Regions from separate parts of the Kocuria sp. CPCC 205235 genome, predicted to be linked through region 3. Evidence: riboswitches for the same ligand, from Rfam matches in the RefSeq annotation. Region 3 holds a riboswitch; each other region holds the start of a gene.
What was found. A riboswitch is a leader RNA that binds a small molecule or an ion and turns the genes downstream of it on or off. The one in region 3 is predicted to bind S-adenosylmethionine.
Positions count from the first base shown of each region.

Region 1: another riboswitch for S-adenosylmethionine. It lies ahead of RF638_RS07960 (MFS transporter); the one in region 3 lies ahead of RF638_RS00805 (LLM class flavin-dependent oxidoreductase).
Region 2: another riboswitch for S-adenosylmethionine. It lies ahead of RF638_RS03250 (MetQ/NlpA family ABC transporter substrate-binding protein); the one in region 3 lies ahead of RF638_RS00805 (LLM class flavin-dependent oxidoreductase).

Region 1 is NZ_JAVKPR010000008.1:127,167-137,416, forward strand. It holds gene RF638_RS07940 (DNA polymerase III subunit alpha) at 1-2,154, opposite strand, end outside; gene RF638_RS07945 (DUF6504 family protein) at 2,186-2,551, opposite strand; gene RF638_RS07950 (MFS transporter) at 2,779-4,071, opposite strand; gene mtnC (acireductone synthase) at 4,108-4,872, opposite strand; SAM riboswitch class IV at 5,070-5,188, shown strand; gene RF638_RS07960 (MFS transporter) at 5,236-6,615, shown strand; gene RF638_RS07965 (NtaA/DmoA family FMN-dependent monooxygenase) at 6,664-8,043, shown strand; gene RF638_RS07970 (cytosine permease) at 8,125-9,825, opposite strand; partial or broken gene RF638_RS07975 (Dyp-type peroxidase) at 10,108-10,250, opposite strand, start outside.
Region 2 is NZ_JAVKPR010000003.1:76,738-86,987, reverse strand. It holds gene tsf (translation elongation factor Ts) at 1-583, shown strand, start outside; gene pyrH (UMP kinase) at 758-1,531, shown strand; gene frr (ribosome recycling factor) at 1,623-2,180, shown strand; gene RF638_RS03280 (phosphatidate cytidylyltransferase) at 2,180-3,169, shown strand; gene RF638_RS03275 (DivIVA domain-containing protein) at 3,237-3,995, shown strand; gene RF638_RS03270 (DUF485 domain-containing protein) at 4,147-4,509, shown strand; gene RF638_RS03265 (cation acetate symporter) at 4,513-6,150, shown strand; gene RF638_RS03260 (GlsB/YeaQ/YmgE family stress response membrane protein) at 6,268-6,537, shown strand; gene dxr (1-deoxy-D-xylulose-5-phosphate reductoisomerase) at 6,649-7,932, shown strand; SAM riboswitch class IV at 7,965-8,079, shown strand; gene RF638_RS03250 (MetQ/NlpA family ABC transporter substrate-binding protein) at 8,183-9,070, shown strand; gene RF638_RS03245 (methionine ABC transporter ATP-binding protein) at 9,067-10,119, shown strand; gene RF638_RS03240 (methionine ABC transporter permease) at 10,119-10,250, shown strand, end outside.
Region 3 is NZ_JAVKPR010000001.1:159,994-170,243, forward strand. It holds gene RF638_RS00775 (glycoside hydrolase family 15 protein) at 83-1,840, opposite strand; gene purS (phosphoribosylformylglycinamidine synthase subunit PurS) at 2,135-2,392, shown strand; gene purQ (phosphoribosylformylglycinamidine synthase subunit PurQ) at 2,395-3,186, shown strand; gene purL (phosphoribosylformylglycinamidine synthase subunit PurL) at 3,336-5,633, shown strand; gene RF638_RS00795 (GNAT family N-acetyltransferase) at 5,651-6,175, shown strand; gene cls (cardiolipin synthase) at 6,197-7,687, shown strand; gene RF638_RS00805 (LLM class flavin-dependent oxidoreductase) at 7,760-9,181, opposite strand; SAM riboswitch class IV at 9,265-9,379, opposite strand; gene RF638_RS00810 (CoA-binding protein) at 9,470-9,889, shown strand.

The DNA.
Region 1 (10,250 bases), on a different contig from region 3:
GCCGTGGCGGGAGTTGAGGTAGGGGCGCACCATGGACGCCTGCATGGGCCCTGGGCGGAACAGGGAGATGTCCACGATCAGGTCGTTGAACTCCTCCGGGCCCATGGTCCCGATCAGTTCGCGCTGCCCCGGGGATTCGATCTGGAAACACCCCAGCGTGTGGGTGGAGCTGATGAGCCGGAACGTGTCCGGGTCATCGCGGGGCATGGCGTCCAGGTCCAGGGCGGGGCGGTCCGGCTCCATGCGGGCCACCTCCTGAACCGCATAGGCCAGGGTGGATTGCATGCGCACGCCCAGGATGTCGAGTTTGATGAGGCCCATGGGATCCATGTCGTGCTTGTCGAACTGGGACATGGGCAGCCCGATCCCGCTGGCCTGCACAGGCGTGCGGTGCAGCAGGGTGGCGTCCGAGAGGATCACCCCGCACGGGTGCATGGAAATGTGGCGCGGCAACCGGTCCAGGCGTTCGGTCAGATCCACCAGGAGATCCAGCTGCCGGTTGGCCTTGAGGTCATCGGCCAGCCGGGTCAGCTCCGGGCGCTGCGCAATTTCCTCGCGCAGGGTGGCCCCGGGGACCCGCCACAACTGGGCCGCGATGTGGTCCACGAGTTCCTGTTCCAACCCCAGTGCAAGCCCGGCATCCCGCACGGCACCCCTGGAGCGGTAGGCGTTCTGCATGCTCATGAGCGTGACCCGACTGCTACCGAAGCGTTGGAAGATCTCGTGATAGATCCGGTGCCGCTCCGCGCTCTCCATGTCGATGTCGATATCCGGCAGACTGCTGCGCCGCGGGGACAGGAAGCGCTCGAAGACCAGGTCGTACTCGAGCGGATCCACCGGAGAGATCCCCAACAGGTGCACCACCAGGGACGAGACCGCCGAACCTCGGGCCGCGTGCCGAACCTTCAGCTGGGTCATCAATTCGGAGACCTCCGAGACGGTCAGGAAGTATCCGGCGAATCCCAGCTGCGCAATCACGTCCAGCTCCCGGTCCATCCGCGAGCGCAGCGATTCCCCGCTCAGTCCGGGGACCGTGCGGTCCCAGTTCTCGTGGGAGTGGAAGCGCTCCAATCCGGTGTAGCAGCGGGTTCTGAGTTGGGTGTTGGGGTTCCCGGTGAGACCGATGACGGAGGCTTCCGGAATCACCGGCTGGCCCACTCGCAGGTCCGTGACGGGGTCCTGGCTGCAACGTTCGGCCAGTCGGTAGGTGTCCGCGAGCAGGTGCGCGGCCCCGGTGGCCCCGAGGTCCGCGGCCGCCGAGATCTCGTGGGCGAGCCGGGTCATCTCCGCGGTGTTCTTGAGCCACCCCTGCCCCGTGGGTTGCAGCACCCCGGGATCCGAGCCGGCCAATTCCTCCAGGGACATGAGGGTGCGGGCCGCGTCCAGTACGTCTGCGGTGACGGCCTGGCCGGGGTGGGCGTAGCGCACGGCGTTGGTGAGGATCACCGGCAGCCCGGCCTCGCGCCCCACGGTGAGCATCCGCACGGCGTGACCGGTGCTGAGGGTGCTGCCCTGCGGTGCCAGGTGGGTTGCGGTCTCCACGGTGAGACACCCGGCCGGTAGGACACGCTTCCATGCGCGCAGGGCCGTGCGGGCCGCCCGGTAACGACGCCGGGCCAACAGCGATCCCACGTCCGAATCCGGGCCCACGAGCACCACCAGTCCGGGAGTTCCCCCGGCCGCCGCGCGATGCACGTGGCGGGCGATCTGGTCCCGGGTCAACCCGATGGGGCGGGCTGCATGATGATCGTGGTTCCGATGGGCCGCGGACACCAGCCGGCACAGCGCCGCGTACCCGGCTCCCCCGTTACCCCCGGTGGCCAACACCACCACGCGCCCGATCACCCGAGCCGGCGGCACCGTGCTGCGCCCGTGTCGACCGTGCTGGCCTTGCCGGCCGGCGGCGGCGCGAGTGTGTTTCCCCGCCGACGCCGCCACCGGACCCAACAACGCCAGGTCCACTCCCAGCACGGGAGCCACACCGTGCTGCTGACAGGCCAGCACGTGCTTGACCACCCCGTACAACCCGTCCCTGTCGGTGCACGCCAGGACCTGCGCCCCGTAGGACGCCGCCACCTGCGCGAGCTCGTGGGGGCGAGCCACACCGTAGTGCGCGCTGTAAGCGGAAGCCACGCGCAAATGAGGGAAATGCATACCTCATATTCGAAAGTTTGTTCGATCAATGTCAAACCGCCTGGTCAGCCACGAGCCACCATTGGCCGGTGATCTCGTGGCGCACCAATTCCAGAGTGCGAGGTATCACGGCCCCGCGTTGCGCCGCCTGGACACGCCAGTGCTGCCGGTCCACCACGGACTGCCCGCTTTCCCGCGGAACTCGCTCTTCCAGCTGCCACCAGCGGCGACGTTCGTACCAGCGCTGCGGTGGGGCCGTAATGCGGTGAAGTCTGCCCCGGAACACCAACTCGCACGGGGCACCCGACTCATCGCAGTGCACCTCGCAGGGTTGCCCCCACCCCTCATCGATCCGCACCGCATCGTGCGTCTCGCTCCACGTGAGGTCCGTGTGTTCTACCGCAGTCAGTACCGTCATGACTCGATCACTCTCCCGGTGTATTCGAAACTTTATTCGAGTACTGTGAGAGTGCCAAGGGTCGCTGACACGCATAAGCGGCCCGCCACGGGATGACCCGGGAAGGCCCCCGGGGCAGCACCGGAAGAACCCAGAAACGGCGACGTCGCCCGGCCGAGGGGACCGAGCGACGTCGTCGTGACTGTGAAGTGCCGACCGCGAGGTCGTGACTGTGAAGGAGCGCGTGGTTATGAGGTGTAGCGGCCCGGCTTGCCCAGCAGCACGCCCACCACCGAGATCACGCAGCACGCCATGAGGAAGAGTGCTGCGGCCCAGGTCTGTCCGCCGGCGGCGGTGATCAGGGTGGCCGCGATGAGCGGGGTGAATCCCGCCACGATGGCACCGTTGGCCTCACGTGCCAGGGCGATGCCGCTGAAGCGTTCGGCGGCGGGGAACAAGCCCGCCAGGTAGGCGCCCTGGGAACCGGAGGTGCAAGCGATCACCGCACCGTAGCCCACGGAAATGGCGACGGTCGCAGCCATCGCGCTGCCCGAGGACAGCGCCGCGAACAGCGGGAACGCACCCACCGCACCCAGCAGCGAGCCGAAGGCCAACACCTTATGGGCACCGAACCGGTCGGCGGCCAAGCCACCCAGCGGGGTGGCCAGCACGCCGCACACGGATCCGATGATCACCGCGGTCAACGCCGATCCCCGATCCATGCCCACGGCCGGTGAGGTCATGAAGGACAGGGAGAACACGGCCAGGATGTAGTTGAGCGCGTTGTGCCCGGTGATCGCGAAGAACCCCACGACCACCGCGCGCCAGTGCTCGCGTATCAGGGCCACCACGGGCACCCTGCGGCGTTCCCCACGCTGTTTGGCGGCGTGGAGCGCGGCCAGGTATTCGGGGCTCTCCTCAAGCTTGACGCGGATGAAGATGGCCAGGGCGAACAGCACCGCCGAGGCCAGGAACGGCAAGCGCCACGCCCAATCCAACAGCACCTGATCACCCAGAGACGCCGTCCACAGAAACGCGCCGGTGGCCAGCACAATGCCGGCCGGGGGCGCGGCGAGCACGAGCGACGTCATCAGTCCACGACGCCGCGGCGGGGCGAACTCCGCAACCAGGGTCATGGCCCCGGCCAACTCGGCACCGGCCCCCATGCCCTGCAGCAGACGCAGGAGCACCAGGAACACCGGGGCGGCCACGCCGATCGCGGCGTAGGTGGGCAACAGGCCGATGCCCACCGTGGCCACGCCCATCAGAATCACGGTGAGCAACATGGCCGGGCGGCGACCGTAGCGGTCCCCCAGGTGACCGACCAGCACACCACCCAGCGGGCGCGCCACGAAGCCCACCGCGAAGGTCGCGAACGCGGCCAAGGAAGCACCGGAGTCCATTCCCGCGAAGAAGAGCGGGCCAATGATCAGCCCGGCGGCCGTGCCGTACAAGGCGTAGTCATACCACTCGATGAGTGTTCCGGCCACGGCAGCGAAAAGTGCGCGCCCGGCCCCGGGGCGCATGGTGGTCTTGTTCACGGTGAAAGCTATCCCGTCTGAAATCTCCCGATCGCGCTAGCGGGACGCATAGCGACGGATGAACCGTACCTGATTCAAGCGCTGGATCTCGGGATGATCCCCCACGCCGGCGTCGTAGAACTGGTCACCGGGGCGGCGCACTCCCACGGTGTTCCACCCGGCTTGACGGGCTGCGTCCAGGGCCTCCACCTGGTCGGAGAAGAACAAGAACTTCTCACGCGGTTTGCCCAGCGCCTCGGCCACGTCGTGGGTGATGTTACGGAACGAACTCACCTCGTGTTTGGCGCCGGCCGATTCCAGGGAGAAGTGTCCCTTGATCAGTGGAATCAGGTTGCCCTCGGGCGAATGGCTGAACCAGGCACGTTGGGCGGGCAACGTGCCGTTGGAGAAGATGAACACCGGAATCGACTGCTCGGACCAGGTCCGCAAGGCGGGAATCGCGTCCTCGAAGAACGGCGAGACGAACTCCCCGGCGGCGAAGCCCTCCTGCCAGATCAACGCGTGCATCGTGCGCAGCGGGGCCGGCATCTGACCCTCATCCATCCAGGCTTCCAGCACACCGGTGAGATCCTCGGCGGTGGCCGAACTGTCCAGGCCGGCCAAATCGATGATCTGTCGGCGAGCGCGGGCGACCTCAGGTTTGTGGGAATACTCCTCGAAATAGCCGGTGAAGCGTTTACGGGAATAGGGGTAGAGCTCATCCCGGACGTACCACGTGGAGGAGAGGGTACCTTCGATGTCGACCACGATGACCTCGGGTCGGTCGAGCACCAGTGCATTGGCGGCGGCGGGCTCAGGCATGGTCGGCTCCCTGTGTTCTTTCGACAACGGTGTCTGCCCCGGCAACCCGGGGAATAGGCCCATTCTAGGCACCGGGGACGGGCGGAAACAGGAGGACGCACCCCTCGCGAGCCATCCCGAGAGGCATCCTCGGGGCGGTCACAAATCTTCATCATTTGTGGTGCTCAACGATCGTGTGGTTAGGTTCACGCGACAAGAATCACGAGTTCCGGTGCGAAGCCCTGGCTGGCCGGACGGCAACCCTCAGACGCTGTCGTGGGGTGCCCCAGGTGATGATTCGGCCCGTGATCAGTACCGGTACGGGCAAGGACGGCGTCCGGCTCACCAAACATTCTTCCGTGGCGCCCCGTCATGAGGAGTGTCATGGCCCCCGCCACCGCCCCGGTGCCCACGGTCACCGATTCATCATCAGCCCAGCGGACCCAACCCGCCACGGATCACGCGCTCGCGAGCGTGGGATCCGCAGTGCGTGACAAGAAGCGCGTGCTCGCCGCGTCCTTCGTGGGCACGACCATCGAATGGTACGACTTCTACCTCTACGGTGCCGCCGCAGCCCTGGTGTTCAGTCACTATTTCTTCCCGCAGGGTTCGGGCGTGGGCTCGATCATTGCCTCGTTCGCGACCTTCGCCATTGCGTTCTTCTTCCGGCCCCTGGGCGGCATCATTGCCGGGCACCTGGGTGACCGGATCGGCCGCAAGGCCCTGTTGGTCGCGTCCCTGTTGATCATGGGCGTGGCCACCACGGTGATCGGGCTGCTGCCGGGCTTCTCGCAGATCGGCTGGTTCGCCGTGGCCCTGCTCGTTGCCTGCCGCATTGCCCAAGGGTTGTCCGCCGGCATGGAGTGGGGAGGTTCCGCGGTGCTCTCCGTGGAACACGCACCCAAGGGGTTGCGCGGACTGTTCGGTTCCTTCACGCAGGTGGGTTCGGCGGCCGGCATGCTCTTGGCCACCGCGTTCTTCGCGATCATGCAGGGCGTCACCACCGCCGAGCAGTTCCAGGCGTGGGGCTGGCGCGTACCCTTCCTGTTCTCCGCAGTGCTCGTGATCATCGGCCTGATCATCCGCGCCGGCATCGAGGACGCCGAGGAGTTCCAAGAGGTCAAGCGCGAAAAGGCCGCCGCGACGTCGCCCGTGCGTGAGGTGCTCACCCAGCACACCCGCGGCGTGATCGTCTGCATCGGTCAACGCATGATCCAGCCGGCCATCTTCTCCATCCTCACCGTCTACACGCTCACCTACGTGACGCAGCAGCGCGGCGCGAGTCAGTGGGTCATGATCTCCATCCTGATCGCCGCCGCCGTGGGCCTGGTGGGCGGCCCGTTCTGGGGCTGGCTCTCCGACCGCGTGGGACGCCGCCGCATCTCCATCATTGCCGCGGCCGCCATCGGCGTGTTCGTGTGGCCCTACTTCTACTACCTGGACCACGGGCCGCTGGCCTTGCTGCCGCTGGTGTACCTGATCGGCATGGCCGTGCTGCATGACAGCATCTACGGCCCTCAGGCCGCTCTGTTCGCCGAGCAGTTCCCCACCCACCTGCGCTACTCCGGGGTGTCCCTGGGTTACCAGGTGGGCACCATTCTCTCCGGCGGTCTGACCCCCATGATCGCCGCGTGGCTCGTGGCCACCGGCGGCTCTCCGTGGCTGCTGTGCGGCTACTTGAGCCTGCTGGCCGTGATCTCCGTGGTCACCGGCCGCATGGCCAAGGACACCGTGACCGACGCGCCCGAGAACGCTCAGTACTGACTCGGCACCACCCGCACACGCCCCAGTACCAACCCGAAAGGACCCCTTTTGCCCCGCTCCTTGCTGCTCAATGCCTTCGAAATGCCCGTGCCCGTCCACCAGTCCCCCGGACTGTGGCGCCATCCCGAGGACCAGTCGCGCAACTACGCGCAGCTGTCCCACTGGGAGCGGGAGGCCCAGATCATCGAGAACGCGGGCTTCCACGGCCTGTTCCTGGCCGACGTTCTGGGGCTTTACGACGTGTACGGCGGCTCCGCGGACGCCGCCCTGCGCGGCGGCGTTCAGGTCCCCCAGTTGGATCCACTGATCCTGGCACCGTTGCTGGCCAAAGCCACCAGCACCCTCAACATCGGTGTCACGGCGTCCGTCACCTACGCGGCTCCCTATGACCTGGCCCGCCGCTTCTCCACCCTGGACGCCCTCACCGACGGGCGGATCGCGTGGAACGTAGTGACCTCCTACCAGGAGTCGGCGGCACGCAATCTGGGCCTGGGTCAGCAGCTGCCCCACGACCAGCGTTACGACCGCGCCGATGAATACATGGACGTGGTCTACTCGCTGTGGGAGGGCTCTTACGCGGACGATGCCTATGCCGCGGACGCCGCGAGCGGCGTCGTCGTGGATCCCGAGAAGGTCAAGGGCGCGGGGCATTCCGGCGAGTACTTCGACGTCCAGGCACCCGCTCTGGTCGCACCCACCCCGCAGCGCACGCCGTTCCTGTTCCAGGCCGGTGCCTCCCCGCGCGGGCTGAAGTTCGCGGCCAAACACGCGGAGGCCGTGTTCTTCTCCGGGCCCACTCCCGAGCAGGTCGCCAAGTGGACGGCCGGTCTGCGCAAGGCCGCCGCCGAGTACGGCCGCGACCCCCGCTCGATCAAGGTCTTCACCAACGCCGCGGTGGTCGTGGCCGAGACCTCCGAGGCCGCCCGCGAGCGCCTCGAGTCATACAAGCAGTACGTGGACGTCGACGCCGCGCTCGCCCTGTTCGCCGGCTGGACCGGAGTAGACCTGTCCAGCGCGGACCCGGATGCCCCGCTCGAGCACGTAGAGACGGACGCCAATCGGTCGGCGCTGGCCTCGTTTACCAAGATGGATTCCGAGGGCGCGTGGACCCCGCGCCGAGTCGCCGATTTCGTGGCCATCGACGGCCGCGGCCCCGTGATCGTGGGCTCCCCCGAGGAAGTCGCCGACGAGCTCCAGCGCTGGGTCGAGGTCGCGGACCTGGACGGCTTCAACATCAATGCATGCGTGCGTCCGGCCGACTTCGAGCGCTTCGGCCGGTTCGTCACGCCCGTTCTGCGCGAACGTGGCGTACTGACCGCCGACGACGTCGCTTCCGCCACCTCCCGCACGGCCCGCGAGGTCTTCGGCGGGGCCGGACCCCGTTTGCGCGAGGACCACACGGGAGCGAAGTTCCGGTTCGAGAGCTAAGACCGCCGCGTTGTCAGTAGAAGATCCCCCGGGCACGTGACGTGTCCGGGGGATCTTTTTGTTTTGTATCAGCTCGCGCAATCAACGTTGCGCGGGCAGCACGTACTTCCCCGTTTTGTCGGTGGCCAGCGCCAGGGACGAGATGTACTGCTTGGATCCGTCCGGAGCCAGTTCATTGGAGAGCAGCATGTCCGGGCGCTCAAACTCCATCCCGGTCACATGACAGGTAAGTGTCACGTCCGAGGGGTTGCCGTCCGCATCAACCATGGGCAGGTCGATTCCGTCATCCACGCGCCGCAGGTAGTACCGCCCCTGAGTCAGCACAGCCATGACGGGTGTGACGATCATGGCGATCAGGACCGCGAAGATCGGCGAATACGGTGCCACCGCCGGACCGAAAGCGCCGAAGAACATAGCGATGGAAATACCCGCCGAGAGCGCCAACGACGTCACGCCCACTGGATTCCAGTTGTAGAGCATTCCTCGACGGAACTCGGGGTACTTGGGTGAAAGTTTGAGGATGTACTTGTTGACCACGATGTCAGTGGCCACCGTGACGATCCAGGCCATGGCGCAGTTGGCGTAGAAGCCCAAGATGGTGTTGAGGAAGTCGAACATGTTCAGTTCCATCAGTGCCAGGGCGATGGCCAAGTTGACCACCACGAAGACCATGCGACCGGGGTAGGTGCGGGTCACCCGGGTGAACGAGTTGGTCCACGCCAGAGATCCTGAGTACGCGTTGGTCACGTTGATCTTCACCTGAGAGATGACCACCAGGATCACCGCCAGGGTCATGGCCAGCCACGCGGGCATCATCTCCCGGTAGACGCCCAAGAACTGGTGGACCGGTTCATTGGCGGTCGCAGAGGCTGCCGGGTCCAATGTCGCAATCAAATACACCGTGATGAACAGACCGGTGATCTGCTTGATCGCGCCGAAGATCACCCAACCGGGGCCGGCCAGAATGACGGCGCGCCACCAGGCCACACGGTTCTCATCGGTCTTGGGTGGCATGAATCGCAAGTAGTCGATCTGTTCGGCGATCTGAGCGATCAGTGACAGGCACACGCCGGCGGCCAACATGACTGAGGCGAAGCTCACCCCGGCACCCGCGCCTGATTCACCCTGATACGCGAAGAAACTACCCACGGAATCGGGATTGGCCAGGACCAGATATCCCACGGGGATCACCATGAGCACGAGCCACAGCGGGGTGGTCCAGACCTGCAGCGTGGCCAAGGTTTTCATCCCGTAGATGACCAGGGGGATGATCAGCAGGGTCGACAGCGCATAGCCGATGGGTTTGGGGATACCCAGCCCAAGTTCCAGGCCCTGAGCCATGATGGAACCTTCGAGGGCAAAGAAAATGAACGTAAAGGTCGCAAAGATCACGTTGGTGATCACGGACCCGTGGTACCCGAATCCCGAACCGCGGGTAATCAGGTCCAGGTCAATGTTGTACCGAGCCGCGTAGTACGCCAGGGGCAACCCGGTGACAAAGATGATGAACGCGGCAACGGTAATACCCAGCAATGCATTGGTGGTTCCGTGCGCGATTCCGACATTGGCGCCAATGGAGAAGTCCGCCAAATAGGCAATCCCACCGAGTGCGCTCGTGGCGACCACACCCGCGCCCCATTTCCGGTAGGAACGCGGTGCAAACCGAAGCGTGTAATCCTCCAGACTCTCGCGAGTGGCCGCTCGCGCGTCCGCGTTGGTGCCTGGTGAGACGGTAGTTGTCGATCCTTCGTGGTCCGGACGTGTCCGAGTATCTAACGACATGTGTTCGATCTTTCTTCTGGGCAGCTCCGAGAGCTGAAAGATGCGTGATGATCCGGTGGAAGGCTCTGTGTATGACCAGCTACGAATCCATGGGAGGCCGGTTCGTGTTGTGCATCCAACCGGCGACCCCAGAAGAACTATGGCCCCGAATTATTTCGGGAATGTTTTCGATCGACGACACTTCTGTGTCGGGGAAAGCCATTCGTGTAACGATTGAAAGAAGGGTCGCCGCCGATTCATCGGCAGCGACCCTTCGACAGTCACCTCGCACTCGCGAGAGCATCACACGGCTTGAGCTCGTCCCTCAAACAACTGCTGCCCCACGTACGCCCCGGGCTCGTTCGGAATCCCGGGCGGCACGGCGAACAGCCCGGACCCAGTGTGGCGCAGGTACTCGCTCAGCGCGTCCTGACGGGCCAGTTTGT
Region 2 (10,250 bases), on a different contig from region 3:
GTCCGGCCCGTTCGTCGAGTTCGGTGCCAAGGTTCTGGACGCAGCCGTTGCCGCTGACGCCAAGGACCTGGACGAACTGCTCGCTGCTGATTCCGAGGGCAAGCCCGTGTCCGAGCTCGTGACCGAGACCGGCGCACTGCTGGGCGAGAAGGTCGTCGTGCGTCGCGTGGCTCGCGTCCAGGGCGATCACGTGGCCGTTTACCTGCACAAGACCTCCAAGGATCTCCCGGCGCAGGTCGGCGTGCTGTTGGCCGTGTCCGGTGAAGGCGCCGACATCGACCAGGCCGCTCACGACGTGGCTGTGCACACCGCCGCCATGTCCCCGAGCTTCCTCCACGAGTCCGACGTTCCGGAAGAGACCGTCGAGAACGAGAAGCGCGTGGCCGAAGAGACCGCACGCAACGAGGGCAAGCCGGACAAGATCATCCCGAACATCGTTCAGGGTCGCCTCAAGGGCTTCTACAAAGACGTCGTTCTGGTCGATCAGGACTTCGCCAAGGATTCCAAGAAGTCCGTGGGCCAGGTGCTGTCCGAGGCAGGCGCCACCGCCACTGCCTTCGCGCGTTTCCGCGTGGGTGCCTGAGCTAGCTAGTTAGTTAGGCAACCTCCGCCGACGCCGCTCGCGAGCGGCGTCGTACGAGGTCATCTCGGCGGGGTGTCACCGAGCAATCGGTGGCACCCCGCCGTTTCTGTATGCTGTAAAGCGGTCTGCCACATTCGGGCCCGCACCTCGACCACGTATTTTTCGGGAGGATCTATGCCCACCACCAACGAATCCGAACTGCACGACGAAGCCGTGCGGTTGAGCCGGGATCCCCGGGTCGAGCCCAAGCGCCGCAGGGTGCTGTTGAAGCTCTCCGGTGAGGTCTTCGGCGGCGGGCAGGTGGGTCTGGACACCACCGTGGTCCGTCGGATTGCCGAGCAGATCGCGGCCACCGTGGGCCAGGTGGAAACCTCCATCGTGGTGGGTGGTGGCAACTTCTTCCGTGGCGCCGAGCTCTCCCAAGCCGGGATGGATCGCTCGCGCGCGGATTACATGGGCATGCTGGGCACCGTGATGAACTGCCTGGCGTTGCAGGACTTCCTGGAGCAGTGCGGGGTCGATACCCGCGTGCAGTCGGCCATCAAGATGGAACAGGTGGCCGAGACCTACATCCCCCGCCGTGCCATCCGCCACATGGAGAAGGACCGCGTGGTCATCTTCGGCGCCGGTGCAGGGCTGCCGTACTTCTCTACAGACACCGTGGCCGCCCAGCGAGCACTCGAAGTGCACGCAACCGAGGTTCTGATGGCCAAGAACGGTGTGGACGGCGTGTACACGGCCGATCCCCGCAAGGACCCCACCGCGGAACGCCTGACCGCTCTGACCTACGACGAAGCCCTGGCACGCGACATCCGCGTGATGGATCAGACCGCTTTCAGCCTGTGCCGCGACAACAACGTGACCATGCGCGTGTTCGGCATGGAGGGTGAAGGTAATGTCACCCGCGCGGTACTGGGGGAGCAGATCGGCACGCTGGTCACCCCGTGAATCGTTAGTACTTGCATCCACCGATAGAGTGGAAGCTAGTACCGCAGTCCGCCAGCGCCCCTGGCTTTTCCACGTATAAGGAGCAAAACACGTGATTTCCGAGATCCTTTCCGACGCCACCTCCCGGATGGCCAAAGCGGTGGATGCGGCCAAGACCGACTTCTCCACGGTTCGCACCGGTCGCGCGAACCCGGCACTGTTCTCGAGCCTCACGGTCGAGTACTACGGCACGCCCACTCCGCTGCAGCAGCTGGCGTCCTTCCAGACGCCCGAGGCGCGCACCCTGCTGATCACTCCCTACGACCGCTCCGCCCTCAACGACATTGAGAAGGCGCTGCGCGATTCGGATATCGGAGCCAACCCCGCCAATGACGGCAACGTGATTCGCGTGGTCATGCCGGAGCTCACCGAGGAGCGCCGCAAAGAATACGTCAAGGTCGTTTCCACCAAGGCCGAGGAAGGCCGCGTGTCCGTGCGCAACATCCGTCGTAGCGCCAAGGAGGCTATGGAAAAGGCCATCAAGGACGGCGACGTGGGCGAGGACGAAGGCAAGCGCGGCGAGAAGGACCTCGACGCCGCCACCAAGAAGCACATTGACCAGATCGATGAGCTGCTCAAGAACAAGGAAACCGAACTGCTCGGTGCCTGATGGCGGCAGCTCATACCCCTCACGGATCTGACAACCGTTCATCCGCCTCTCCCCAGGGACAGGCGGATGAACGGCATGACCCGGCAGGTAAACCCTCCCGGATCGACCTGCTCAACACGGGCACACTGAGAGAAGTCATCAAGCGGCCTTGGACACGCAGCGACGAACACCGCGCGCCGTCCAAGGCCGGACGCAATTTACCGGCGGCCATCGCCGTTGCACTGGTTCTGATTGCCACCCTGTTGGTGGGACTCTACCTCTTCCCGATCGTCCTCGCGCTGCTGGCCGGCACCGCCGCCGGGATTGGCGTGTGGGAGATCGCACGTTCGCTGAGCTACCGGGGGATTCGGATCCCCAGGGTTCCAGCGGTGATAGCCGCGGTGCTCATGCCTCTGGCGGCCTATCAGGGCGGCGCGCAGTATCTCTCATTCGCCATGGTGCTCTCAGTGACGCTCGTCGTGTTGTGGCGAGCCTTCGGGCCCAAGGAGGGCATGCTGCTCTCCATCATGGGGTCGGTCTTCGCCTTGGTGTGGGCATCGTTCCTGCTGAGCGCTGCTCTGCTGCTCTATCACTCCGACGACGGACCCTTCAAGATCCTCACCGTCATCCTGCTCGCGGTCAGCTCGGACACGTTCGGCTACGCGGTGGGTGTCGTGTGGGGTAAACATCCCATGGCACCCAAGATCTCGCCCAAGAAGTCCTGGGAGGGCTTTGCCGGATCGGCCGGTGGTGCCATGATCGTGGGCGTTCTGTGTTCGGTCTTCCTACTGGGGGACGCTTGGTGGCAGGGCATCATTCTCGCCCTGGCAATCGTGGCCGTTTCCACCCTGGGCGACTTTTCCGAGTCCATGATCAAGCGTGAGCTGGGCATCAAGGACATGGGCACGTTGCTACCGGGGCACGGGGGAGTGATGGACCGCATCGATTCCATTCTGTTCGCGGTCATGACCGGCTACGTGATCTTCGAGTTATTCGCCCTTCTGGGATAGGCATTGGCCCCGGCTGGTCGGGGCGCGGAGCGGAATCGCTTCGGCAGTTGGAAAGGTACACACCAAAATGACCGAGAACACGTTGGGTTCCTCCGCCGCTGATCAGCCCACGCAGGCGATCGACGGACTGGACACTCGAACCAAGGCCCAGCAGGTCCCGGGCGGTGACGGCGCCCCCAGCCACTCTGCTGCCGCCCCCCAGGCGGCTGCCCCCACTCAGGAGGCCACGCAGGCTTCGGCTCCGGCTCGCGAGACGGCGGGCCGCAAGTTCATGCGTGTCGAGGATGAACGCTGGGGTTACGATCCCGCCGAGGTCGACGACTTCCTGGACCGGGTCGACGCCGTTCTGGCCACCACGGCGCGCGATCTGCAGTCCGCGCCGGGCGTAGGTAGCCGGCAGGTGCGCGAGCGCGTGTTCGATCGTGTGCAGGGCGGTTACGATCCGGCTCCGGTGGATGCCCGGCTCGACGAGCTCGAAGACGAGCTGGCGGATCGAGAACGTGAGGCCTTCATCTCGGAGCACGGTCCCGAGCGCTGGGAGGAGCACCTGGAACTCATGGGTCAGACTCTGCTCGGACGCCTGAACCGGCCCCACGGGGAGCGGTTCCGCAGGCCTTCCCAGCGCAAGCAGCTCGGGTATTCGGTCTCTGACGTGGATGTGCTGTGTGACCGGATCACCGAGCACTTCCGTTCCGACGAAGCTCTTGATCCAACACTGGTGCGCAAGGCGGTGTTCCGTCAGGCGCAGGGTCAACGATGCTACGAGGAACAGCAAGTCGATGCGTTCATGGACCGGGTCGTGGAGCTCATCCTGGCATTGCGCTGACTCCCAGACTTCCGCGCGTTTGTATACAAAGCGGGCCTAACTACCGAAATATTCGGAAAGTTGGGCCCGTTTTTTCGTCTTTTTTCGCGTTGCTGTTGTGTTTGTGGATACAAAGAGCCTAATGTGGTCCTCATCACACAAGGAGGCTTTCATGGCGTCTACGCCCCCTGTCGACTCGGCCAACTCCACGGCTTTCGACTTCACAGAAGCTCAGCGCTCGGATCAGTTCCAGCAGCTGCGCAAAACTCACCGTTCTTTCGTCTTCCCCATGGCCGTGGCGTTCCTGGTCTGGTACCTGCTCTACGTGGTGCTTGCCATTTACGCCCCTGAGTTCATGTCCCAGCGCATTTTCGGGAATGTGAACCTCGGGCTGCTCCTGGGGCTCCTACAGTTCGTAACCACCTTTGGCATCACCGCTGCGTACGTGTCCTTTGCCAACCGGAAACTTGATCCCCAGGCCACAGCGTTGCGTGAGCACCTCGAGGCCGCCGGTGCGGGACGAGGAGAAGCGTAAATCATGATCAACATCACTAATGCGGCACTTCCGGCGATCCATGCCGCCACTGACACCGAAACCGTCGGTACTCCGTGGATCAACATCAGCGTGTTCCTGGCATTCGTCGTGGTCACGCTGGTCGTCGTAATCCGCGCTTCCAAGTCGACATCCACGGCGGCCGACTACTACGCGGGCGGCCGATCGTTCTCCGGTACCCAGAACGGCCTGGCCATTGCGGGCGACTATCTCTCCGCGGCATCGTTCCTCGGCATCGTGGGGGCCATTGCGTTGCAGGGTTACGACGGGTTCCTGTACTCCATCGGCTTCTTCGTCGCGTGGCTCGTGGCCCTGCTACTCATCGCCGAGCCGCTGCGAAACACCGGTAAGTTCACGATGGCGGACGTGCTCTCCTTCCGCCTGCGTCAGCGTCCAGTGCGCGTCGCGGCGTCCATTTCCACCCTGGCCGTGACCTTCTTCTACCTTCTGGCGCAGATGGCCGGCGCGGGTGCTCTCGTGTCGCTGCTGTTGGGCATCGGTTCCAAGACCGGTCAGTCACTGGTCATCGTGGTTGTGGGCATCATCATGATCGTCTACGTCTTGGTGGGCGGCATGAAGGGCACCACGTGGGTCCAGATCATCAAGGCGTGCCTGCTGGTCACGGGTGTTGCCGTGATGACCGTGTGGATCCTGGCCATGTTCGGCTTCAATTTCTCGGCCATCCTGGGCGCCGCAGTGGAAACCAATAACAACCCCGCCATGCTGGATCCGGGACTGAAGTACGGCTTGAGTGAGATCACCAAGATCGACTTCATCTCGCTGGGCCTGGCTCTGGTGCTCGGTGCCGCCGGTCTGCCGCACGTGCTCATGCGCTTCTACACGGTTCCCACCGCCAAGGAAGCACGCAAGTCCGTGGTGTGGGCCATCACCCTGATCGGCTTGTTCTACCTTTTCACCCTGGTGCTGGGTTTCGGCGCAGCCGCGTTGATCGGCTCCGACCGGATCTTGAATTCCCCCGGTGGCGTGAACTCGGCCGCTCCATTGCTCGCCTACGAGCTGGGCGGCTCCATCCTGATGGGTTTGATCGCCGCAGTGGCCTTCGCAACCATCCTTGCCGTCGTCGCCGGTCTGGCCATCACGGCCTCAGCGTCCTTCGCGCATGACATCTACACATCCGTGATCAAGAACGGCAATTCCGACCCCAAGCAGGAACTGCGCGTCGCCAAGACCACCGTGGTCATCATCGGCCTGGTGTCGATCGCCGGCGGTATCGGCGCCCAGGGTCAGAACATCGCGTTCCTGGTGGCACTGGCCTTCGCGGTCGCCGCATCGGCCAACCTCCCCACGATCCTGTACTCGCTGTACTGGAAGCGCTTCACCACCCGCGGTGCCGTGCTGTCCATGTACGGAGGTCTGATCAGCTCCGTGGTCCTGATCATCTTCTCGCCGGTGATGTCGGGCGCTGAGACGTCCATGATCCCGGGTGCAGATTTCGCCATCTACCCGCTGTCCAACCCGGGCATCATCTCCATTCCGTTGTCGTTCCTATTGGGCTTCCTCGGTTCCATGTCCGAGCGTCGGCCGGAGGATCCCAAGAAGCAGGCCGAGATGGAAGTTCGTTCCTTGACGGGCGTTGGTGCTGAGAAGGCAGTCGATCACTGATTGAGTGTCCTGACGATTTCTCCTGTAACCTGATAGGAAGCTGGCAGTCAGTACGCTGACCAAGGCATACGAACGCGACGACCTCGTGTTAAAGCAAACAGCTAAACTGGAGGAATCATGGGCATTATTAGCTGGATCGTCCTGGGCCTGATCGCTGGCGCACTCGCCAAGCTCATCATGCCGGGTCGTCAGGGTGGCGGCATCATCGTCACCATCATCCTGGGCATCATCGGTGCCATCCTGGGCGGCTTCCTGGGCAGCCTGGTGGGCATCGGATCCTTGGAATCCGTGTTCGACATCGGAACCATCATCACCGCAATCGTGGGCGCACTCATCGTGCTGTTCATTTACGGTGCAGTGACCGGCCGCAAGGGCGCTCGTCGCTGATCCACGGCATCACTGAACGAGGGCGTCACCTCCGGGTGGCGCCCTTGTTGTATGTGCTGAGCTCCTCCGATCCACGAGATACTGGTGACCATGTCTGACGCACCCCTGACCATGACCCCCGAACTCGACAGCGCCACTGGCAAGCATCCCCGGCGCGTGGTCATTCTGGGTTCCACGGGCTCCATCGGTACGCAAGCGCTCGACGTCGTCGCCTCCGCGCGTGGCCTGCGGCGACCGGGCGAGGGCGACGCCGCCGCGGGGCACCCGCCGCTGTCGGTCACGGCCTTGGCCGCCGGAACGTCCAACCTGCCGGTGCTGGCGGAGCAGGCCGTCCGAGAACGTGTGGCCGCGGTCGGAACCAGTGGCACGGCCGACCACGCCCGGCAACTGAAAGAACTCATTGCCCAACGAGCCTCGGGGGAGGGCCTGACAGGCTTCACCCCCGAGATCTTCCACGGGCCTGAGGCCGCAACGTGCGTGGCGGAACACTCGGACTGTGATGTTGTTCTCAACGGCATCACCGGGTCCATCGGACTGGCTCCCACGCTCGCCGCATTACACGCGGGGACGCCCGTGGCGCTGGCCAACAAGGAGTCCCTCATCGCGGGCGGCCCGCTGGTCAAACAGGCCGCGGCCGCCACCGGCCTGGAGACCCCGCTGATCCCGGTGGATTCCGAGCACTCGGCTCTGGCGCAGGCGCTGCGGGGAGGCCGTTCGAGCGAAGTCGACCGATTGATCCTCACCGCCTCCGGCGGACCCTTCCGAGGGATGTCCCGGGATCAACTCACCACGGTCACGCCCCAGCAGGCGTTGAAACACCCCACATGGGACATGGGGGTGATGGTCACGACCAATTCGGCCACCATGGTCAACAAGGCGCTTGAGGTCCTGGAAGCATCCTTGTTGTTCGACGTTGCCCTGGACCGGATAGACGTGACCGTGCACCCACAGTCCGTGGTGCATTCCATGGTCCAGTTCGTGGACGGTTCCACCCTGGCCCAGGTATCACCGCCGGACATGCGACTGCCCATTGCCCTGGGTATGGGGTGGCCCCACAGAATTCCCGGCGCGGCGGCGTCGTGCGATTGGACGCAAGCGGCGCACTGGACCTTCGAGCCGCTGGACACCGAGGCATTCCCCGCCATCGAGCTGATGAAGCATGCCGGGACGCTGGGCGGCACCTGGCCGGCCGTGTTCAACGCGGCCAATGAGCAGGCCGTGTACGCCTTCCACCGGGGTGAGGTGAACTTCACGACCATCGTGGACATCGTTGCGGTGGTCGTGAATGAACACGAGGGCGACACGACCCCGCGGCTCGAGGACGTCCTGGGCGCCGAGGGCTGGGCCAGGAACCGGGCGGATCAGTTTATTGCGCAGCGTTTCAGCGCACGCTGATCACCGCCGGCCCCATGTTAGGCTTGGCCGCGGATGACGAGATCCGGCGTCAAGCTCTGGCTGGCCGGACGGCAACCCTCTCCCGTAGCGGGGTGCCCCAGATGACCATCCGGCCGCGGTTAACGTAGCTCCCGGCAAGTGCGGTTTCCCGAATCAACTAGCACGAGCCTTGCAACTGCGGTGTGTCCTCGGACGTACCGCTTTCAGTTGTTAATCGCCCAGAACATTTCACACCTCGGAAAGGCACATCGTGCGATCTCACCGTTTGATCCCCCTTGCGCTGGCCACCACCATCGGCCTCACCTTGACCGCGTGCGGCGGCGGAGATTCTGAATCCTCCGATCCTGCTGCGGACGGCACCGTCACCATTGGCATCGTCGGCTCGGAGCCCGCTCACGACGCGCTCAAGGAAGTCGCTGCCGAGAACGACATCACCGTCGAGTACGTGGATTTCAGCGACTACAACCAGCCGAACCCCGCCACCAAGAGCGGCGACGTGGACATGAACTGGTTCCAGCACACCGCGTACCTTGCTGACTACAACAACAACTCTGGTGACACCATCACACCGGTCGGGTCCACCGCGATTTACCCGTTGGGTATGTACTCCAGCAAGTACGACTCCCTGGACCAGATCAAGGACGGCGACGAGATCGCGATTCCCAATGACTCGATCAACCTGGGTCGTGCACTGAACCTGCTCAAGCAGGAGGGGCTGGTCGAATTCACCAAGGACACCATTGCCCCGACCGAAGGCGATATCGACACCGAGAAGTCCAAGGTCTCTGTGCGTCCCGTGTCCGCCGAACAGACTGTTTTGTCAATGGATTCCGTGGCGGCTTCCGTGATCAACAACGATTTCCTGGGCCGAGCGAACATCGATCCCAAGTCCGCTCTCGCATCGGATGATCCCAAGCAGGACAGCGCCAAGGTCTTCAACAACCTGTTCGCTGCTACCGAGGCCAACGCCGACAACGAAACCCTCAAGAAGGTTGCAAGCTTCTACTACGACCCCAAGGTCTTGAAGGCCGAGGACGAGGAGAGCAAGGGCACCGCTGTCCCGACAGAGGTGGACCAGCAGGAACTCAAGGATCTGCTGACGCGGTACCAGGAAGACCTGAAGGAACAGACCCAGTGACGGAAGTATCCAGTGAGCGCACCCTGGTGCGCTTCCGGGACGTCAGCAAGGTCTACACGGGCGGATCCAAGCGCGCACCGCGAGTGGTCAACGCCGTGGACAGCGTCACCCTGGACATCACCAAGGGCGAGATCTTTGCCGTGATCGGGTACTCCGGAGCCGGCAAGTCCACCCTCGTGCGATTGATCAACGGTCTGGAGCCCATCAGCTCCGGATCGCTCGAGGTTGCGGGTAACCGGGTGGACGGTAAGTCCGAGGTGCAGTTGGCACCCATCCGCCGCAAGATCGGCATGATCTTTCAGCAGTTCAACCTGTTCAACTCGCGCACCGTGGCGGGCAATATCGAGTATCCGCTCAAGCGTGCCGGGTGGAAGCCCGAGGAGCGCAAACGACGAGTGACCGAGCTGCTGGACTTCGTGGGACTGACGGACCGTGCCAAGAACTATCCCGAAGAGCTGTCCGGTGGGCAGAAGCAGCGCGTGGGCATTGCTCGCGCCCTCGCCTCCAATCCGGAGTTGTTACTCGCGGACGAATCGACCTCGGCGCTGGACCCCGAAACCACCCAGGAAGTGCTCGGACTGCTCAAGCGGGTCAACCGGGAACTGGGGATCACCATTGTGCTGATCACCCACGAGATGGACGTGGTGCGTTCCATCGCGGATCGCGTAGCCGTGATGGACAGCGGCCGAGTGGTCGAAATGGGCACCACGTCGGACGTTTTTGCCTACCCCCAGGCCGAGACCACACGGAAGTTCGTCTCCTCGGTGATGCGCACCGTTCCCCGTGAGGACGAGATCGCCAAGCTGCGCGAGGAACACCCGGGTCGCCTGATCCTGGTGGATGTCACCGACCAGAACCGGATCGGCTCCGTTCTCTCGGAGTGCGCCCGGGACGGCGTGACGTTCAACATCGCGTTCGGTGGCATCTCCATGCTGCAGTCGCGGTCCTTCGGCACGTTGACGCTGTCGTTGAACGGTCCGGACACCGCCGTGGAGAACACCATTGTTCGGCTGCGTGAAATCACCAAGGTAGAGGAGGTGACCCGCTGATGGATTGGTCATTATTGGGACCCCAATTGCTCTCGGCCACCGGCGAGACCCTGTACATGGTGGCAGTCACCCTGGTGTTGGCCGGTCTTATCGGGCTGGTGGTCGGCGTGGGACTCTACGTCACCCGTCGG
Region 3 (10,250 bases):
GACCAATAATTGCGGCTCGACCAGGGGTCGCCGTCTGGCCAGGGGTTGCCGTTCAGCCAAGAACTACGGCCCGGGGAGATGGTCAGGACTCTGCATCTTGGTCACGCAGTGCAAGGGCCGCGTTGAGCACCGCCAGGTGACTCAAAGCCTGCGGAAAATTGCCCAGGAACGAATAGTCTTCGGGATCGATCATCTCCGTGAACAGACCAAGATCGTTGGACAACTCCACCATGCGGTCCATAAGTTCCACGGCCTGCTCGCGCTGACCGACGGCGGTCAGCGCGGCGACAGTCCAGAACGAACACGCGACAAATGCGCCTTCCTCGGCCTCCATCCCGCTGTAGCGGTACATCAACGGCCCTCGACCAAGTTCTTGCCGGAGTGCGGCAATGGTCGATTCCATCTTCGGGCCGCGGTCGAAGCCGGTCATTGCGTGTAACAGTACTGACGCATCGAGCTCGTCGGTCCCCGGGTACCAGACGTATGCTCCCCGTTCCGGATTCCAACATTTGGTGTCGATCCACGTCCTGATGCGCTGTTGTTCGGCCCGCCAGCGATCCACACAGCCGGAGATGTGACCGTCCTCCGCCAGCCGCACGGCACAATCCAACCCGTGCCAGCACCCCATTTTGGAGCTTGTGTAATGGCGGTGTTCGGGCAGTTCCCACATCCCCGAATCGGGGCGCCGCCACACGTCGCAGATCGCGTCCGCGAGATCGGCCAACATACGGGCAGTGGCCGTGTCCAGCACGTTACCGCCTGCCACGTAGCGGTGCGCCACGTCGAACACGTCCCCGTAGACACCCAGTTGTAGTTGGTCGGCCGCTTCATTGCCCGCCACGACCGGGCCGATACCGCGCCAACCTGGAACGTCGTACTCTTCCATGCGCGCTTCGGGGACTTCGCCGTCCAGACGGTTGAGCACGTGTAGGTGGGGCACCTGGGCCCGTACCAGCCGAAGCAGCCAGGACACTTGGGCGTGCACGTCCTCCTGCTCCCCGAGCTGCAACAAAGATTGCAAGGAATAGGTGGCGTCACGAATCCAGGCAAAGCGGTAGTCGTAATTCTTGGTGCCCGCCATGTTCTCGGGCAGGGATGTGGTCGCGGCCGCTGCCACGGACCCTGAAGGACTGTGGCTCAATAATTTGAGCACCAGGGCACTGCGTTGGACTTCCTCACCGTAGGGTCCGTCGTAGTCGAGCAGATCCCCCCACCGCCGCCACGTGTCCCGAGTCATGTCAAGGTTCTTGCGGATCTCACGTGGAGCCGGTAGCCGTAGGGGTTCGCCGTGCGTGGCCACCACCGCGAGCAAGTGCTGCGAACCAGGGGTGGTTCGGAAGGATCCCGACATCTGCTGTTCCTCGATCGTGCTCTCACCCACGTGTTCACCGCACACCCCCACCGAGACCTGATTGGTGCGCAGCACGGGCTTGCCCGCTGTGACATCAACCCAGGGAGAGACCGTGTTGAGCATGGTTCCCGGGGCCACACGCCATCGCATGGGAACAGTTCCCTCCAGGCCTTGCACCGCCCGCGCGAGTTCGTTCCAGGGCAGTCGCCCGGTCGAACCAACGTTCAACGAGTCGGTGACCTGCACCCTCCCCGAGGGAGTGGTGTACGTGGTCTGCAGAATATTGGTGCCCGAGAGATACTCACGTTCGACCTCGAACCGTTCGTCCGGACATAGTTCGATACATCCGCCGTGCTCTGCATCCAGCAATCGCGCGAAAGTGGGGGCCGAATCCAAATCAGGAATCGGGTACCAGTCCACGGATCCGTCATGGGAGATCAGAGCAACCGTGCGACCATCACCGACCACCGCATAGGAGCGCAGATCCACGTACCCATTGCACCGGGGTGACAGCTCGTTAACCGACACCGCGTTGCACCGCATTGCATTCATCCGACTGCTCCTCACATCGCGCTCATCACATACATCAGTGTGCTGACCATCGTAGGAGAGCCCCGACCGCCGGGCCACTTCGGCACCTCCATCAGCCCGGAACGAGACGGAGTCACACGGCCCCGCACCCAACAGTCACCGGTCCGGGGACCCGTCACTTCACACGCTGCCATGGTCGAGCTTGCAGACCGATAGGATGGGCAAGGATTAGCTCGAATCTCAGGAGTTGAAATGGCCCGTATCGTGGTTGATGTTATGCCCAAGCCGGAAATCCTTGACCCGCAGGGCAAGGCGATCGCCAACGAACTGCCCCGCATTGGGCTGGACGGATTCAGCGAGGTCCGCCAGGGCCGCCGCTTCGAACTCACCGTGGACGGTGAGGCAACGGACGAGGTACTCGCCCAGGCCCGCGAGGCCGCCGAGAAGCTGCTGTCCAACCCGGTCATCGAGGACGTCGTGAACGTGTCGGTGCTGGACCAGGAGAACTGATCGTGGCCCAGAATCTGACCGCCGACCAGACCCCCCTGATCGCGGATCTGTCCCAGCCGGCGCCGAACGCCGCGTTGAAGGACATCCGCGTGGGCGTGGTCACCTTCCCGGGCACCCTGGACGACCGCGACGCCATGCGCGCCGTGCAGATCGCCGGCGGCACCGCGGTTCCGCTCTGGTACGCGGACGAAGACCTGCAGAACGTGGACGCCGTGATCCTGCCGGGTGGCTTCTCCTACGGGGACTACTTGCGCGCCGGCGCCATCGCGCGCTTCGCGCCGCTCATGGACAAGATCATCGACGCCGCCAATTCCGACGCCGCTCTGCCCGTCCTCGGCATTTGCAACGGTTTCCAGGTACTCACCGAATCGCACCTGCTGCCCGGTTCCATGATCAAGAACGAGCAGTTGAAGTTCCTCTGCCGTGATCAGGCGCTGCGCATCGAGAACGCGGATACTGCCTGGACCGGCCGTTACGAGCAGGGTCAGACCATCGTGGTACCGCTCAAGAACCAGGACGGCCAGTACGTGGCCGATCAACGCACCCTGGACGAGCTCGAGGCCGAGAACCGCGTTGCTTTCCGCTACGTGGGCGGCAACCCCAACGGCTCACGCAACGACATTGCGGGAATCACCAACGCACGCGGCAACGTGGTGGGTCTCATGCCCCACCCGGAGCACGCCGTGGAACCCGGCTTCGGTGCGGACTTCTCCGGTTCCGGTGATGTGGACATGCGCCACGGCACCGACGGCCTGGACATCTTCGTGTCCGCTCTGGAGCGCCTGACCCGCTAGCGTCCGCCAACCGGGCGGCCCTTCTGTGGACCTCATGGTTCACTGACCCGCTGACCGGCTGGCCCCAACTTCATCAGACATTCTTCGTGTGAGCGCCGGGAACGCACCGTACGCGCCCACCACCACGGCAAGGGATTCTCGTAACCGACATGAGCGAAACTCACTTCAATCTGGACACTGTTGAGCACGCCGCCGCCACCCCGAACACCGAGCTGCCCTGGGCCGAGCTGGGGTTGACCGAATCCGAGTTCGATCGGGTCAAGGAGATCCTGGGCCGCCGCCCAACCGCCGCCGAATTGGCCATGTACTCGGTCATGTGGTCCGAGCACTGCTCGTACAAGTCCACCAAGGTGCACCTGCGCCAGTTCGGCGACAAGGTCACGGAAGAGATGCGCAAGGACCTCATGGTGGGCATCGGCGAGAACGCCGGCGTCACGGACATCGGTGACGGTTGGGCCGTGACCTTCAAGATCGAGTCCCACAACCACCCGTCCTTCGTGGAGCCGTACCAGGGTGCAGCGACCGGCGTGGGTGGCATTGTCCGCGACATCATTTCCATGGGTGCCCGCCCGGTGGCCGTGATGGATCCGCTGCGCTTTGGCGCCATCGACCACCCGGACACCCAGCGCGTGGTGCACGGCGTGGTGGCCGGTGTGGGCGGCTACGGCAACTCGCTGGGTCTGCCCAATATCGGCGGTGAGGTGGAGTTCGATCCCTGCTACCAGGGCAACCCGCTGGTCAATGCCCTGGCCGTGGGCGTCATGCGCCACGAGGACATCCGCCTGGCCAACGCCTCGGGTACGGGCAACAAGGTGGTGCTGTTCGGTGCACGCACGGGCGGCGACGGCATTGGTGGCGCCTCCGTGCTGGCTTCCGAGTCCTTCGACGATTCCAAGCCCTCCAAGCGCCCCGCTGTGCAGGTGGGGGACCCGTTCGCGGAGAAGGTCCTGATCGAGTGCTGCCTGGAGCTGTTCAAGAGCTCCCTGGTGGAGGGCATCCAGGACCTCGGTGCCGCGGGTATTTCCTGCGCGACCTCCGAGCTGGCCTCCAATGGTGACGGCGGCATGCGCGTGGACCTGACCAAGGTGTTGTTGCGCGACCCCACCCTGACGCCGGGCGAGATCCTGATGTCCGAATCGCAGGAACGCATGATGGCCGTGGTGACCCCGGAGAAGGTCGAGGTCTTCGAAGCGGTCATGGCCAAGTGGGACGTGGAGTACTCGTGGATCGGTGAGGTCACCGACACCGGCCGGTTGATCATCGACTACCAGGGCGAAGTGATCGTTGATGTGGATCCGCGCACCGTGGCCCACGACGGCCCGGTCTACGAACGTCCCTACGCTCGCCCTGACTCCCAGGACCAGCTGCAGGCCAACCACTTCACCGGCTCTCCCGAAGACGCCTCCCGCCCCTCCGGTGCGGAGCTGCGCCAGGCCGTGTTGGAACTGATGGCCTCACCCAACCTGTGCTCCAAGGACTGGGTCACCAGCCAGTACGACCGCTATGTACAGGGCAACACCGCCATGGCCATGCCCGATGACGCCGGCGTGATCCGCGTTGATCAGGAAACCGGCCTGGGCGTGGCCCTGTCCACCGACTGCAACGGCCGCTACACCCGCCTGGACCCGTACGCCGGTGCGCAGCTCGCGCTCGCCCAGGCCTACCGCAACGTGACCACCGCGGGAGCTCGCCCCGCGGCCGTCTCGGACTGCCTGAACTTCGGCTCCCCCGAGGACCCGGACATCATGTGGCAGTTCGCCGAAGCCGTGCGTGGCCTGTCCGACGGTTGCCAAGAACTGGGCGTGCCCGTCACGGGCGGTAACGTCTCGCTCTACAACCAGACCGGCGGCGTCGCCATTAATCCCACCCCGGTGGTCGCCTTGCTGGGCGTGCTCGACGACGTCGCTCGCCGCACCCCGTCCGGGTGGCGTGAGGACGGTCAGGCCATTTATCTGCTCGGTGAGACCGCTGACGAACTGGACGGTTCCGAGTGGGCCCGCGTGCGGGGTCACCTGGGCGGACAACCGCCCGCGGTTGATCTGAAGCAGGAGCGTATCCTGGGGGACATGCTCGTCAATATGTCGCGGGACGGCATGATTGACGCAGCACACGATGTTTCCGAGGGTGGCTTGGCCGCGACCCTGTCGGAGATGGCCCTGCGCTTTGGCGTGGGCGCACGGATCGGCCTGGGGGAAGTTGCCGATCGGGACGGCGTGGACACGTTCACGCTGCTGTTCTCCGAGTCCCAGGGGCGGACCGTAGTGGCCGTTCCGCGTTCGGAAGAGGTGCGCTTCAAGGACATGTGCACCGTGCGCAACTACCCGTTCGCGCGCATCGGCGTGGTGGACGCGGAGTCCGGAGCCCTGGACGTCCAGGGTGAGTTCTCCGTTGATCTGGAGGCCTTGCGAGAGGCCCACAGTGCCACCCTGCCCAAGTATTTCGGTTGATCATAAGGACAGACACCATGACTGAGGTTCTTGAAGAGCTCAGCCCGGAACGATCGATTCGTACCGAGCGTCTCTTGCTGCGTCCGTTCACCCAGGACGAGCTTGAGTCGATCGCAGAATCAACAGACTTGCCACAGTTCGCCCAGGGGTTTCCGACTCCCGAGGATCAGGACTGGGCTCAGACCGCGTTGGATGCCGGCAGCTATTTCTTCACCGAGACCATGTACTCGATGTTTGCCATGGTGGACGCGGCATCGGGTCAGATAATCGGCATGGCAGGTTTTGTGGGCCCGCCCATCGACAACGAACTCGAGGTCGTCGGGTCCGTTGTGCCGAACCGACAGAATCAGGGGTACGCGGGCGAGGTGCTCCCCTACTTGGTCGAGCTGGCCTTCCAGAATTCCCAGGTCAACGCGGTGAACGCTTCCGTGCCGTGGGGTAATCAGCCCGCATGTCGGCTGCTTCTCACGCACGGTTTTGAGGAGCGCCCGAGCGGCGGCTCCGAATCCACGTATGTGCATGTCCGCCCGGAGACGCATTGAAGCAACTGAGTTAGCCGGCTGATGTTCCCCTGGACCCCCTACGAACTGTTCTCCCCGGACACTGTCCCAGAGTGGATCCTGGTGATCCTGGGTGTCATCGACCTGCTGGTCCGAATCGTTGCGCTCGGCTGGATCCCGCATAACCGCAGGCCCTCCGTCGCCTTGGCGTGGCTGCTGGCCATCTTCCTCCTGCCCTACGCGGGGCTGTTGTTGTTCCTGGTCGTTGGTTCCTCCCGTCTACCGCGAAAGCGGATGGAGAAGCAGGCCAAGATGAACGACATCATTCGGGAGAACACCCCGGAGGACTTCGCCCTGGGCGAGGAGTTCCATCACCTGCCCGAGTGGGTCACCACGACCGCCAAGCTGAACTACCAGTTGGGCGCACTGCCCATGGTGGGCGGCAACGGCTTCGACATCCTCACGGACAACCATGAATCCATGGCGCAGATGGCCCGTGACGTGGACCGCGCCACGGATTACGTGCACTTCGAGTTCTACATCGTGGCCACGGATCGGGTGTCCCAGGTCTTGCTGGATTCGCTCGTTCGGGCCCACGAACGCGGTGTGAGGGTGCGCATCCTGATCGATCACGTGGGTTCGCTGGGCTACCCCGGCTACGCGGAACTGGTCCGCCGTTTCAACGCCTCCGGCATCCCCTGGCGACGCATGCTGCCGATCCGCCCGTGGCGAGGTGAGTGGCAGCGCCCCGACCTGCGCAATCACCGCAAGATCCTGGTGGTGGACGGTTCGATCGCCTACACGGGTTCGCAGAACATCATTCATCGCTCGTACAACAAGAAGAAGAACGTCCGCCGCGGCCTGGAGTGGAAGGATCTGATGATCCGCTGCTCCGGCCCCGTGGTTGCCGAGCTCAACGCGGTATTCGTTTCCGACTGGTATTCGGAGACCGACGACCTGCTCCTGGACGAGGCCACCGAGGTCCTCACGGACGTCGAAGGCCCCGTGTATGCGCAAGTGGTCCCCTCAGGACCCGGGTTCGAGACCGAGAACAACTTGCGCCTGTTCAACCACCTCATTTACAACGCCAACCGGCGCGTGGTGATCTCCAGCCCGTACTTCGTACCGGACGAATCCCTGCTGCACGCGCTCACCACCGAGGCGCAGTCCGGGGTGGACGTGGAGATCTTCGTGGGTGAATCCTCGGATCATTTCTTGGCCCACCACGCCCAGAACTCCTATTACTCCGAGCTCGCCGAAGCCGGGGTCAAGATTTACCGCTACAGCTCCCCCACGGTGCTGCACGCCAAGTTCGTGCTCGTGGACGACCTGATCAGCGTGATCGGTTCCTCCAACATGGACGAGCGGTCCTTCGCCCTGGACCTCGAGGTGTCCGTGATGATCGTGGACCAGGGTTTCCACGACCGCATGGAGGAAGTGGTAGAGGAGTTCAAGGCCTCCTCCACGCTGCTCGACCTCGATCTCTGGAACAAACGCCCCATGCGGCAGAAGTACGTCGAGAACGTCTGCCGCCTCACGTCGGCTTTGCTCTAACACCGACGACACCGCTGCCGCGACCTTTTCGAGCGAAAGGTCGCGACAGCGGCGTCGTCGTTCTTGAGGCTGTTAGCCCACCAGCTCGCGAGCGGCGGTGTCCGCCACGGACGGCTTGTCGGCGTACGCACCGCGGTACTGCGCGGCGGGGTGGGTGTCCATGACCTGGGGCTGGCCGGCGCCGTAGAGGGACTCGCGCAGGGTGGAGCCTTCGTACTCGGTGCGGTAGCGGCCGCGCTTCTGCAGCTCGGGAACCACGTACTCCACGAAGTCCTCGAAGGACCCGGGGCTCACGTGGTAGGCCAGGTTGATGCCGTCCAGGCCGCCCTCGTCGACCCAGGTCTCGAGCTGATCGGCCACGGATTCCGGCGATCCCACGATCACGTCACCCATGCCGCCCAGGGCACAGTGCTTGGCGATCTCCTCGCGGGTCCACTTCTTGTCCTTGGACTGCAGGGTGAACGGGGTCAGGAAGGACTGGATGGAGTCGGTCTTGATGTAGTTCAGGGCCTCGTCCTCGTCGAACTGGCTCAGGTCCACGCCGGACCAACCGCCGATGATCGCCTGGGATGCCTCCAGGTTCACGTAGGAGAGGTACTCCCGGTACTTCTCTTGGGCCTTCTCCTCGGTCTCGTCCACGACCACGGAGAGCATCGCGTAGATCTTGACGTCGTCGCGGTGGCGGCCCTGCTCCTCGGCCTGCTCGCGGATCTTGTCCGTGACGTAGCGGGTGAGATCCGGACGCAAGCCGCCGATGAACACGGCCTCCGCGTGACGTCCGGCGAACGCCTGGCCCCGCGAGGACGCACCGGCCTGGAAGATCAGCGGGGTGCGCTGCGGGGACGGCTCGGTGAGCGCGGCACCCGGAACGGTGAAGTACTTGCCCGAGTGCTGAATCGGGTGGACCTTCTGGGTGTCAGCGTAGACGCCGGCCTCGCGGTCCTTGACCACGGCGCCGTCTTCCCAGGAACCCTCCCAGAGCTTGTAGCAGACGTCGAGGAATTCCTCGGCGATCTCGTAGCGGGTATCGTGCTCGATCTGGCGCGGCAAACCCTGGTTCTCCGCGGCAGAGGGCAGGTACGAGGTCACCACGTTGAAGCCCACGCGGCCCTTGGTCAGGTGATCGAGCGTCGCGTACTTGCGGGCCAGGGTGTAGGGCTGCTCGTAGGTCACCGCGCTGGTCACACCGAAGCCCAGGTGCTCGGTCACGGCGGCCATGGCGGAGATCTGCATGAACGGATCGTTCACGGGAACCTGCGCGCCGTCCGACACGGAGGGCGCGGCGGAGTTCTTGTAGATGTCGTAGATACCCACCACGTCCGCCAGGAACAGGGCGTCGAATTTGCCCTTCTCCAGCGTCTTGGCCAGGTTGGTCCAGTACTCGATGGTGTTGTACTCGGTGGCCTTGGACCGCGGATGACGCCACAGACCGAAACTCTGGTGGTCCACGCACGTCATGTCGAAGGCGTTCACGGAAATCCGCTTTTTGCTCATGTGTGCCCCTTTGGGTCGAACTCGACCCGCGCCCCGTGCACCACCTGCGGCGGCCTACTCTGCGGGTCCAGCGCGCTTGTGTGGCGCCGTACTTGCCACATGCGGTGTGCCATGCGGCCCGATCCTCACCTGGGGCACCCCGCTACGGGAGAGGGTTGCCGTCCGACAAGCCAGGGCTGTGCGTCGGAACTCATGATCGTTCTGCGCCCCACTGTACCGTTTCCGTGGCCCCTCCGGCGGCTCGTGAAACATAATGACCGAGCTGATTCACAGTGAGACGATGGTCATATGAGTGATCGCCACGTCAACGATCCGGACCTGATTCGCGAGCTACTCGCGACCCCGGGGCGGTGGGCCATTGTTGGGCTGTCCACCAACCGCACGCGACCCGCGTTTGCGGTGTCCCGCCGGATCCGTGACGAGTTCGGGCAGCAGATCATCCCGGTCAATCTGGCGGGCGAGGACGTACATGGCGAGACGGGCTATCGATCGCTCGAGGACATCCCGGGGCACGTGGACGTGGTCGACTGTTTCGTGAACTCCAGCCGCGTGGGTGAAGTGGTGGATCAGGCGATCGACATTGGTGCCGGAGCGGTGTGGATGCAGCTGGGTGTGACCGATCAGGCCGCTGCCGAACGGGCGAAGGCCGCCGGGGTGAAAGTGGTCATGAACACCTGCCCGCTGATCGAGGCCCCGCGGGTTCTGTAGGGCCCTCGGGTTCTGTAGGTGCGGTGGTTCTGTAAGCGCGGTGTTTCCGTAGGTGCGGTGGTTCCGTAGGCGCAGTGTTTCCGTAAGCGCGATGGTTCCGTAGTCGCACTGGTTCCGTAGTCGCACTGGTCCTGTAATCGAGAGCGCGGCCGGCATTCCCCACGGGCCGTCGACATTAGGGGCAGAGGTTCACGCCCGGACCCCGGTGTTTAGTGCGACCCCCTGCCAAAAATGTCCATGGTCTCCTTTGACGTGCGAACCTCTGCCAGGAATGTTCATTGCCGCCTTTGACGTGCGAACCTCTGCCAAAAATGTTCAGGCACCGCTCGCGGACTCAATTTGCGAGCGCACCCCCCAGAGA